4 regions of the Paenibacillus sp. G34 genome follow, and region 1 is predicted to be linked to each of the others. Evidence: riboswitches for the same ligand, from Rfam matches in the RefSeq annotation. Region 1 holds a riboswitch; each other region holds the start of a gene.
The links. Region 1 has a riboswitch for thiamine pyrophosphate ahead of thiM (hydroxyethylthiazole kinase). Riboswitches for the same ligand answer to the same signal wherever they lie in the genome.
Positions count from the first base shown of each region.

Region 2: it holds a riboswitch for thiamine pyrophosphate, as region 1 does, so the genes downstream of both, AC1VYS_RS16510 (thiamine phosphate synthase) here and thiM (hydroxyethylthiazole kinase) in region 1, are expected to answer to the same signal.
Region 3: it holds a riboswitch for thiamine pyrophosphate, as region 1 does, so the genes downstream of both, AC1VYS_RS02390 (ABC transporter substrate-binding protein) here and thiM (hydroxyethylthiazole kinase) in region 1, are expected to answer to the same signal.
Region 4: it holds a riboswitch for thiamine pyrophosphate, as region 1 does, so the genes downstream of both, thiC (phosphomethylpyrimidine synthase ThiC) here and thiM (hydroxyethylthiazole kinase) in region 1, are expected to answer to the same signal.

Region 1 is NZ_CM166469.1:1,037,030-1,039,232, reverse strand. Features, by position in the region: gene AC1VYS_RS04640 (radical SAM/SPASM domain-containing protein) at 1-442, opposite strand, end outside; TPP riboswitch at 672-774, shown strand; gene thiM (hydroxyethylthiazole kinase) at 1,122-1,931, shown strand; gene thiD (bifunctional hydroxymethylpyrimidine kinase/phosphomethylpyrimidine kinase) at 1,931-2,203, shown strand, end outside.
Region 2 is NZ_CM166469.1:3,662,179-3,664,381, forward strand. Features, by position in the region: gene thiO (glycine oxidase ThiO) at 1-642, opposite strand, end outside; gene AC1VYS_RS16510 (thiamine phosphate synthase) at 727-1,401, opposite strand; TPP riboswitch at 1,651-1,760, opposite strand; gene AC1VYS_RS16515 (ABC-F family ATP-binding cassette domain-containing protein) at 1,800-2,203, opposite strand, start outside.
Region 3 is NZ_CM166469.1:502,012-504,214, forward strand. Features, by position in the region: gene AC1VYS_RS02390 (ABC transporter substrate-binding protein) at 56-1,099, opposite strand; TPP riboswitch at 1,316-1,428, opposite strand; gene AC1VYS_RS02395 (hypothetical protein) at 1,796-1,975, opposite strand.
Region 4 is NZ_CM166469.1:742,798-745,000, reverse strand. Features, by position in the region: gene thiC (phosphomethylpyrimidine synthase ThiC) at 1-1,209, opposite strand, end outside; TPP riboswitch at 1,702-1,815, opposite strand; gene AC1VYS_RS03440 (IclR family transcriptional regulator) at 1,970-2,203, opposite strand, start outside.

The DNA of each region.
Region 1 (2,203 bases):
GATTCCATAATCGGAACGACACAATGACATTATGTTTCACCGCTTCACGCACAAAAGACAAAATGTTACGTAAGTATCCGTCACGATCCGTAGAACCTTCATGACCATCAAAGCTGTGCAGTGAGAAATTCATCTGTCTCAGTGCAGGTTTACCCAATAATTTATGCTGTGTCTTCGGCAGCAGTGTACCGTTGGTCGTAATGTTAACTTTAAATCCCTTGGCATGAGCCATATCCAGCAGCAAGTCAATTTTGGGATGAAGGAGCGGTTCCCCTTTGACGTGCAGGTAGATATGTTTCGTGTGTGGTTTGATCTGATCCAATATATTATTAAAGACTTCAGGGTCGATAAATCCTTTGGCTCGCTTCGTTTGCGGACAAAAACTGCATGCCAAATTACAGATGCTTGTAATTTCAATATATACTTTCTTGAACGTTTTCAACTCAGGGTCCCCATTCTGCCGGGAGGAACAACAGTCCTGCCCTCATTCGTAGTACGGCCATATGAGCCAATCCCCATTATATCGGGTTAACGAGCCTAGGTAAATCGTAATCAGAGGATCCCAACAAAAGTCCAGTATATTTTCATCATAATTTCAAAACACACATACCCTCCCTATTTACATTAAGCCAAGTTGGATATATGCTGAGGACATAACTGCATATCTTGTACATTTACACTGGGGGAGCCTTGCGGCTGAGACGAATACGACGATTCGGACCCTTTGAACCTGATCTGGATTATACCAGCGGAGGGAAGTGGAGCAGCTTTTATTGGCAGTGGATGATCTCTATCCTTAATGGGGTCAACTTCAGTTCAAACGTATAGCTCCGCTCATTTCTCCGGAAATGGGCGGGGCTTTTTTGAATTTTGGCGATGTGGTTACTAGTGTGCTGGTTGCTTGATGACCGAGAAACTAGCCGTTCAAAATAAAAATTTCGAAACAAGGAAAATTCCTTTCCCGAGTATGGATTCAAATGTTCCGAATATAAAATCTCTGTCATCCCGTGAGAAGAAAGCAGTTATTGGGAGCATGATGCAAAATGCTCTTCTTGTCGATATCTGAGTGTGATTCACTCTCATCACCATCAAGATCATTCGAAATCAAGGAGGAAATGGCGATGTCTTATCTGGAACGTGTACGATCACTCAATCCTTTGGTTCATAATATTACCAATCTTGTGGTTGCCCCTTTTACGGCAAATGGTCTGCTTGCCCTCGGAGCCTCTCCGTTTATGGCCTATGCTCAGGAAGAAGTCGCTGACGTCGCTCGAATGGCTGGCGCGGTGGTTCTGAACATCGGCACATTGGATGAAAGGGTCATTCAAGCGATACGTCTAGCCGGACAATCAGCTAATGCACATCATGTACCTGTTGTACTTGATCCTGTCGGTGCAGGAGCCACAACATATCGCACGGATACAGTACAGATGCTGGTTCGTGAGCTTCGCCTTACGGTATTGCGAGGCAATGTCGCCGAAGTCGCTCATGTCATTGGTGTACCATGGAATATCAAAGGTGTGGATGCCGGGGCTGGCGAGGGAGACCGAATAGACATTGCCGAGCGGGCAGCGCAACAGCTTGACTGTATTGTTGTCATTACAGGCCAGTACGACATTATTACTGACGGATATCATACTTTCCTCACAAGCAACGGACATGCATTGCTCACCCAAGTTACCGGGGCAGGCTGTCTGCTCAGCTCAGTTATTGGTGCTTTTGCTGCGATTGCCAAGCCGAGGCGCGACTTGCTGAACAGTGTGGTGGAGGCTGTCTCAACCTATGGTATAGCCGCTGAACAGGCTGCAGTGCGAACGGCTCATCAGGGGCCGGGCAGCTTTCAGATTGAATTGTTAAATCAACTGGCGCAGGTCACACCTTCACTGTTCTCCGAGCATGCACAAATCCGTCAGATTCGTGGAGGTGTGTAATGAATATTGCTCAAGCGTTAACGATTGCCGGGTCTGATAATGGTGGCGGTGCAGGAATTCAGGCGGACCTCAAAACCTTTCAGGAACTTGGTGTATACGGCATGACGGTCATTACTGCAATCGCCGCGCAGAACACAACAGGGGTTCAAGGCGTGTTTCCAATTGATTATGATGGCATTGCACAGCAACTTGATTCAACGGGAACCGACTTTCAGCCGCGTGCCATCAAGACAGGTATGCTGTATAGTGCAGAGATTATTCGTCTTGTTGCG
Region 2 (2,203 bases), 2.6 Mb from region 1:
ACGCACATCCTGTACTCCTTCCCATATCCGCGCACCCATCATTTGGGCTGACCTCGCATAAGCTCTAGTCAACGACACAGGCAACGCTTCACTCTCCAGCGGTCTGTAATAAGCGCCATAGGTTTCCCTGTTCAGCCATTCTGCTTCTCGTTGCACCGTGGGACGGTCCCACCAAAATTGCTCTGCGCCCGAAGAAGCTTTCTGTTTGTCCTTGTATCGATTTAAATCACTATATGATCGAAACGGTGTGATAAACCCGCTGCGCCTCAATCCAAAATCTATACCACTCAGAGCGGATAAATGCTCTTTGTGCTTATGCAACAATTCTCTGCTATCATACGCGGCTTTTGCCATGACTGGGTGTGCAAAAGCTTCACTATCTGCTGCAAGCATGCCGGCAGCTGCGCTGGAGGCTCCACCGGCAATCTGGGATTGCTCAACAAGAAGTACTTCCTGGCCTCTCGATGCCAGCTCAAAAGCAATCGCACAGCCTATAACCCCTCCGCCCACAATGATCGTTTCTGAATGCAAAGCTCCCTGTGATTCTGTTGAAGTTGAGGATATAGACATTGTTGTAACCTTATGTTCATCATTCGATGGGGCGACAGTTCCCTCGAGTGGACTCATTCCGCTCTGATTCATTTTCTCATCTCCTTGATTGCATTTTAAGCAACATTCAGATAATGCTTAATTGAGATCATTCACGTTATTTTGATGGAGAATCATTCACTTTACCGCTTCCATAGCCTGTTTTAAAAGAGCGGCAGCATGGGCCGGATTTTTTTGTTGTAATACACCTGAGATGACAGCGGCCCCCCTGGCTCCCGCAGATATAACGGCCTGAATGTTATTCGTCTCAATCCCACCGATTGCTATAACAGGTACTTTCACACTAGAGCATACTTCGGTTAACGCTTCTAATCCCCTTGGTGTTATATCCGGTTTGCTTGCACTTGGGTATACATGCCCGAAAAAAAGATAATCTGCGCCATACTCTTCTGCAATTTTTGCTTCGTGCAAGGAATGCACGGATATTCCTAACCGAAGCCGCAGGTTATGTTTGTTTTTCTGCGTTATCGTTACTTTCGCTTTTTGCAGCATATCTTGGCTCCAATGTGTCCCTTGATAAAAATCGCCTGATGAAAACAGGTTCGCACCGTTGATCACAATGCGGGAGGCTGGGACACCCGACTCTACCATCAACTTCGCCCAGTTGAAGCATTCCTGCTGCGAAAGCTGCTTTTCGCGGATGTGAATGCATTGCACATAAGGCCATATCTCTTTGGCTGCTTTTAGCATAGCTACCCGTTCACCTTGATTCGTAGATATCACATGTAACTCAAAAAAAGGATGGCTTGGGGACCGTTCATTTAATTCGTTCTCTTCATGCTCAGTCACCATTGGATGCAATCTCGTTTTCCCTCCTTTCAGATTTGAGAACGTCCTAACGAAAATAAAATCAAAAAAAGCCACTCCCGTAGGGAGTGGCTGCGTATAAAAAAGGTTCAGTTCAATAACAAACATTCGACGAATACCTGGTAAACAGTCTAATCCGTAACCCTATAACTGTCTGCTCATGTATTGAGATGCCTGTATCACGATGTAGTAAAGATCCCATCTTAACATTGAAGAATCATTTACTATCGTTTTTGCTGAAACGCGCCACTTCCCTACGCTGGTATGATCCAGATCAGGTGCAAAGGGTCCGGAATCGCATTCTTCCATCTCAGCCGCATCGTGCGGCCCCCCTAGTGTTCATATGAAGTTGTAGCCTATATTACCACAACCGGTTTTTTTTGTCATTGTGCTTTTTCAGACCACTCTTCTACATTCCATGTTTTGGTGACCCAGCCTTCATAAAAATCCGGTTCGTGAGATACAAGCAAAACAGTTCCCTTGTATTCCTGCAACGCACGCTGCAGTTCAGCCTTCGCCGTTACATCCAGATGGTTCGTCGGTTCGTCAAACAGAACCCAGTTGCTTTCACGCATCAACAGCTTACACAATCGGACTTTAGCCTGCTCTCCTCCACTTAGCATGTTAAGAGGACGAGTGATATGCTCATTTTTCAGACCACAGCGTGCAAGGTGACCTCGCACTTCATTCTGTGTCAAATGTGAAAACTCGTTCCATACATCATCGATCGGTGTAATATTTCCCGCTCGCACTTCCTGCTCGAAGTAAGCTGTCTCCAGATAATCTC
Region 3 (2,203 bases), 540 kb from region 1:
GTACTCTTCGTTCAAAAAGTGTAAATATCAAATTTCATGGTTACACTTAATTTTATTATTGCTGTGGTAAAAATTCGTTGGTGTATGCTTTCGTTACATCGATCTCTTTATCCAGCAGTTTCTTGCTGAACATCCAGTCGGTGTAATTCTTCCACACCTCTTCCTTTTGTTCACCCCAGCGCGGTGCATCATCTTTGTATTTCGGGCTGAGCCACTTTTGGCTTGCGATTACTAATTCTTTGTCCAGATCGGGAACAGCTTTGATCAAAATGTTCGCTGCTTCTTCAGGGTGATCTATCGCATATTGATATCCTTCAGAAGTGGCCTTCAGGAAAGCCTTCACCAGTTCAGGGTCTTTCTGAATCGTCTGTTCATTGGTCACGAGTACAGGTGTGTAGTAGTCCAGCGCTTTGGCATAATCCTTCACATATAACATGTCAATTGGTTCCCCGCGTAATTCAGCCTCAATTCCCGTCCAGGCGTAGAATATCCACGCAAAGTCGATGTCCCGTTTCACGGCTGTGAAAAAGTCGGCATCGCCCATGTTAATCTTTTTGACTTTGGATACGTCGGCACCTTCGCCCTCCATAATGGATTGCATCACCGCTTCTTCTACCGGGGAACCCCAGCCGCCGTAAGTTTTACCTTCAAAGTCTTTAGGTGATTTGATCTTACGATCCACTGGAGCGGCAAAACCGGATGTATTATGCTGAATAACTGCGGCAATCGATACAAGCGGAACGTCCTGCGTACGCGCCTGAGTTACACTTTCCTGATAACTGACGCCAAACGGTACCTCACCCGAGGCAACCATCGTATCCGCACCGCCGGCTCCCGGCTGTACAATCTCCACATTTAAACCCGCTGCTTTATAAAAACCTTGGTCCACCGCTGCATACAGACCGGTATGATTCGTATTTGGAGTCCAGTCGAGCACGACTTTTACATCTTTCAGTGCAGTACTGCTCCCCTCATTGGTTTGGTCCGAACCAGTCGCATTTTTCTGCTCTGCTGGAGCAGCTTCTTTGCCACCACATGCAGCTAGGGTAACGAGTAGCACACACATGAGTAACATTCCCATCGTTTTACGCCATTTCATCGTGTTTCTCTCCTTCGGTATGTCCGGCCTGATGGCACGGGGGTACTCCTTGGCTTCATATCCAATCCCTTTGCATAAATCGACGAATTTATACTCGCGGGTTATCCGAATAACGTCATTTTTCTGTTTCTGCATGTCAAAAGAAAACAAAAAAAGCGCCCCGTAATCCGGGACGCGTGCAGGCGTGAGAGAGTGGCGTTCAGCTTATAGCTGTGCCGTTGCAATATACTCCGATTCCTACGCTGGCATGATCCAGATCAGGTCTAAGGGTTAGTATCTTGATGGGATACACTCTCAGCCGGCCAATTCCGACTCCCCTGGGAAACTATGAAGTTACGGGCATTACTAGGTGTAATTATAGGCCAGTGACTGGATTGTGTCTAGGGCATATCTTGAAACCTACTGAAGTGCATCTTTTACCCCTTTTTCGCCCCTGTTAAGTCACCGCCCCTTGACGTGCCCTGGCACGCCTCCGATTGTCTATAATGATCCAAGTTACAGAAAGGATGAGTATATTGCCAGTAAGTAAGCAAGAAAGAACAATTGATTTTTGGTTTTTCGATCTTATAAGCAAACTCCCCATACATTCCAAGTTTCTATAACATCTGGAATGTGGGGAGTGTGCTAGGTTAAACGAATCTAGTTCTGAAAAGAATCAGATATGATTTGATGTAAACTTTATGTTTATTGTCTTTTTTAATTAGTTCTAAAGTAAGCTATACCATAAAAAATACCAACAATGACGACTGCTAAAACCAAAGTCGTTATTATTCCGCTCTTTAAAGAACTTCCCTGAGCTTGATGAGCCATTTCTTCTGCTCTTCGTTTGGTGGCTTCATCCTCGGAACCATTTAGATTATTGGGTTTCATATTCATAAAGTCACAGCTCCCTTCGGTAGGTATATTTTAGCATATTTACCATGATATGTGTAGATAATGCAAGGTACCTTTGGATTCCGGAAATTCTCCAGAGACGTAATGATTGCTTATAACGTCTATTTTGTTATTTCAACTCCCCAAGCATTTTTCTCCTGTTGTCCTCATTGTGAGCACTCTATATTTTCGTCCTTTTTTCTTCCAAACACCTCTTTATCTTAGACGTAA
Region 4 (2,203 bases), 290 kb from region 1:
CACATGCCCCGGCCCTTCTATCATGACCTGCACATCATGCTTCCACGCTATCTGTGTTAACTCTCCGAGCGTTGCCAGCTCCGCCATCTGTGCCTCGTCATTGGCATCGTAGATGCTGCCTGGACGCAGCCCATCCCCGAGGGAGAACGCCACATCATACCTTTTCATAATCTCGCAGATTTCTTCAAAATGGGTGTACAAAAAGTTCTCCTGATGATGTGCCAGGCACCACGCTGCCATAATCGATCCGCCTCTAGATACTATTCCTGTCATCCGTTTCGCTGTCATCGGAATATATCGGAGTAACACACCCGCATGAATTGTAAAATAGTCCACGCCCTGCTCAGCCTGTTCAATCAGCGTATCCCGGTACAACTCCCAAGTGAGTGCCTCAGCCTCGCCATTCACCTTCTCCAGCGCCTGATACAGCGGCACCGTACCAATCGGCACCGGGGAGTTACGGATGATCCACTCCCGTGTCGTATGAATGTTTTTGCCTGTCGAGAGATCCATCACTGTATCCGATCCCCAGCGCACAGCCCAGGTCATCTTCTCCACCTCCTCCTCGATGGAGGAAGATACAGCGGAATTACCTATGTTGGCGTTGATCTTCACGTGAAAATGACGCCCAATCAACATGGGCTCGCTCTCCGGGTGATTGATGTTGGAGGGAAGAATTGCCCGCCCGATTGCCAACTCCTGACGCACAAATTCAGGCTCTACCCCTTCACGGATAGCGGCATACTCCATCTCAGGTGTAATGACTCCCTGCCGCGCATAATGCATCTGCGTGACACAACGTCCGGCCTGAGCACGTAATGGTTGCCCGCGGAATCCCGGGTACTCCTCTGCCCCGGCTATCCGTCCTCCAGGCTTTAATCCGTTATCCTCCGGTTTCACGGCGCGCCCCTCATATGCTTCGACATCACCTCGCTCCATAATCCAGTGATTTCGGAGCGCAGGTAGTCCCTTCCGAATATCCATCTGGAATTCGGGATCGGTCATCGGGCCGCTCGTATCGTAGACACGCAGCGGCTCATTATGCTCCACCCCTTGGGGAGTATTCGTGTCATGAAGGGCAATTTCACGCTCCGGTACAGCAATGTCCGGTCGTGAGCCCTGAATGTAGACTTTGCGGCTGCCCGGGAAGGGTTGAACCCCTCCAGCCGCACCGGTTTCCTTTTCCACCGGATGACCATCGCGTCCCATTTCCTCTATTCCCATCTGCTGCCCCGTTTGGTTATGTGTACTCATGTCTCCTGTTTCCTCCTCTGTGATCTTCTTTTGCGCTATGTCTTCACCAATGCGTCAGTTGCAACTACCACACCTGCCCGGGAATCTCCAGAGCACAGAAGCACAGCAGGAATGATCCCGCCCAAGCAGCCAAATAAGATCCAAGAGACAGATTTTTATGCACAGTCAGCACAAGCATGAAACATGAGACACTTCACCTAGACATTCAGGCATGGATGTTGGCATTGGTTATGCTCTCTGATCATCCCGTCGCACTAATCTGCGAATCTCATGCTTTCTTCAAGAGATTTAACGATCGTGAAGCACAACGAATGAGTCTCTGCTTACCGCTGTATATAAAAAAGCCGGTTCCGAAGGAACCGACTGATGTCCATCACCGTACACGCAACAAGAGAAATTTGCTGCAAAACAGCATCGATCCCAGGTTAACGCCCGTAGTGTTTGTGGTCATATGGCCGATTACTTCCCTACGCTGGTATGATCCAGATCAGGTGCAAAGGGTCCGGAATCTCATGCGATCCCGTCTCAGTCCGGACAATTCGGACTCCCCCAGTAACGTAAACGTATTGCGACAATCATGCCGCTGCTCAGCTTAAAATATCAACCGACCCCGCGGAGTCGTCCATTACAGACTAGCGTAATCCGGACATAAATACAACCTTAATATTCCAGAGAGAACATTCCTTTCGGGCAAAACTTCAAGCAAGAGCCCACCCTACGACAACATAAGTCCCATTTGCACAGCGGCTTCTTTCAACACAGGTGCGTACTCATGTAATGTATCCTGCGAGAGCCTGCTAACAGGTCCAGACACGGAAAGTGCTGCTGCAATGTTACCTCTACGATCCATAATTGGCACGGATACGGCGGCAGCTCCCGGCTCACGTTCCTCATAACTGGTAGCATAGCCGTTCACACGAATGTCTTCCATCTGAGCCAGATATACGTC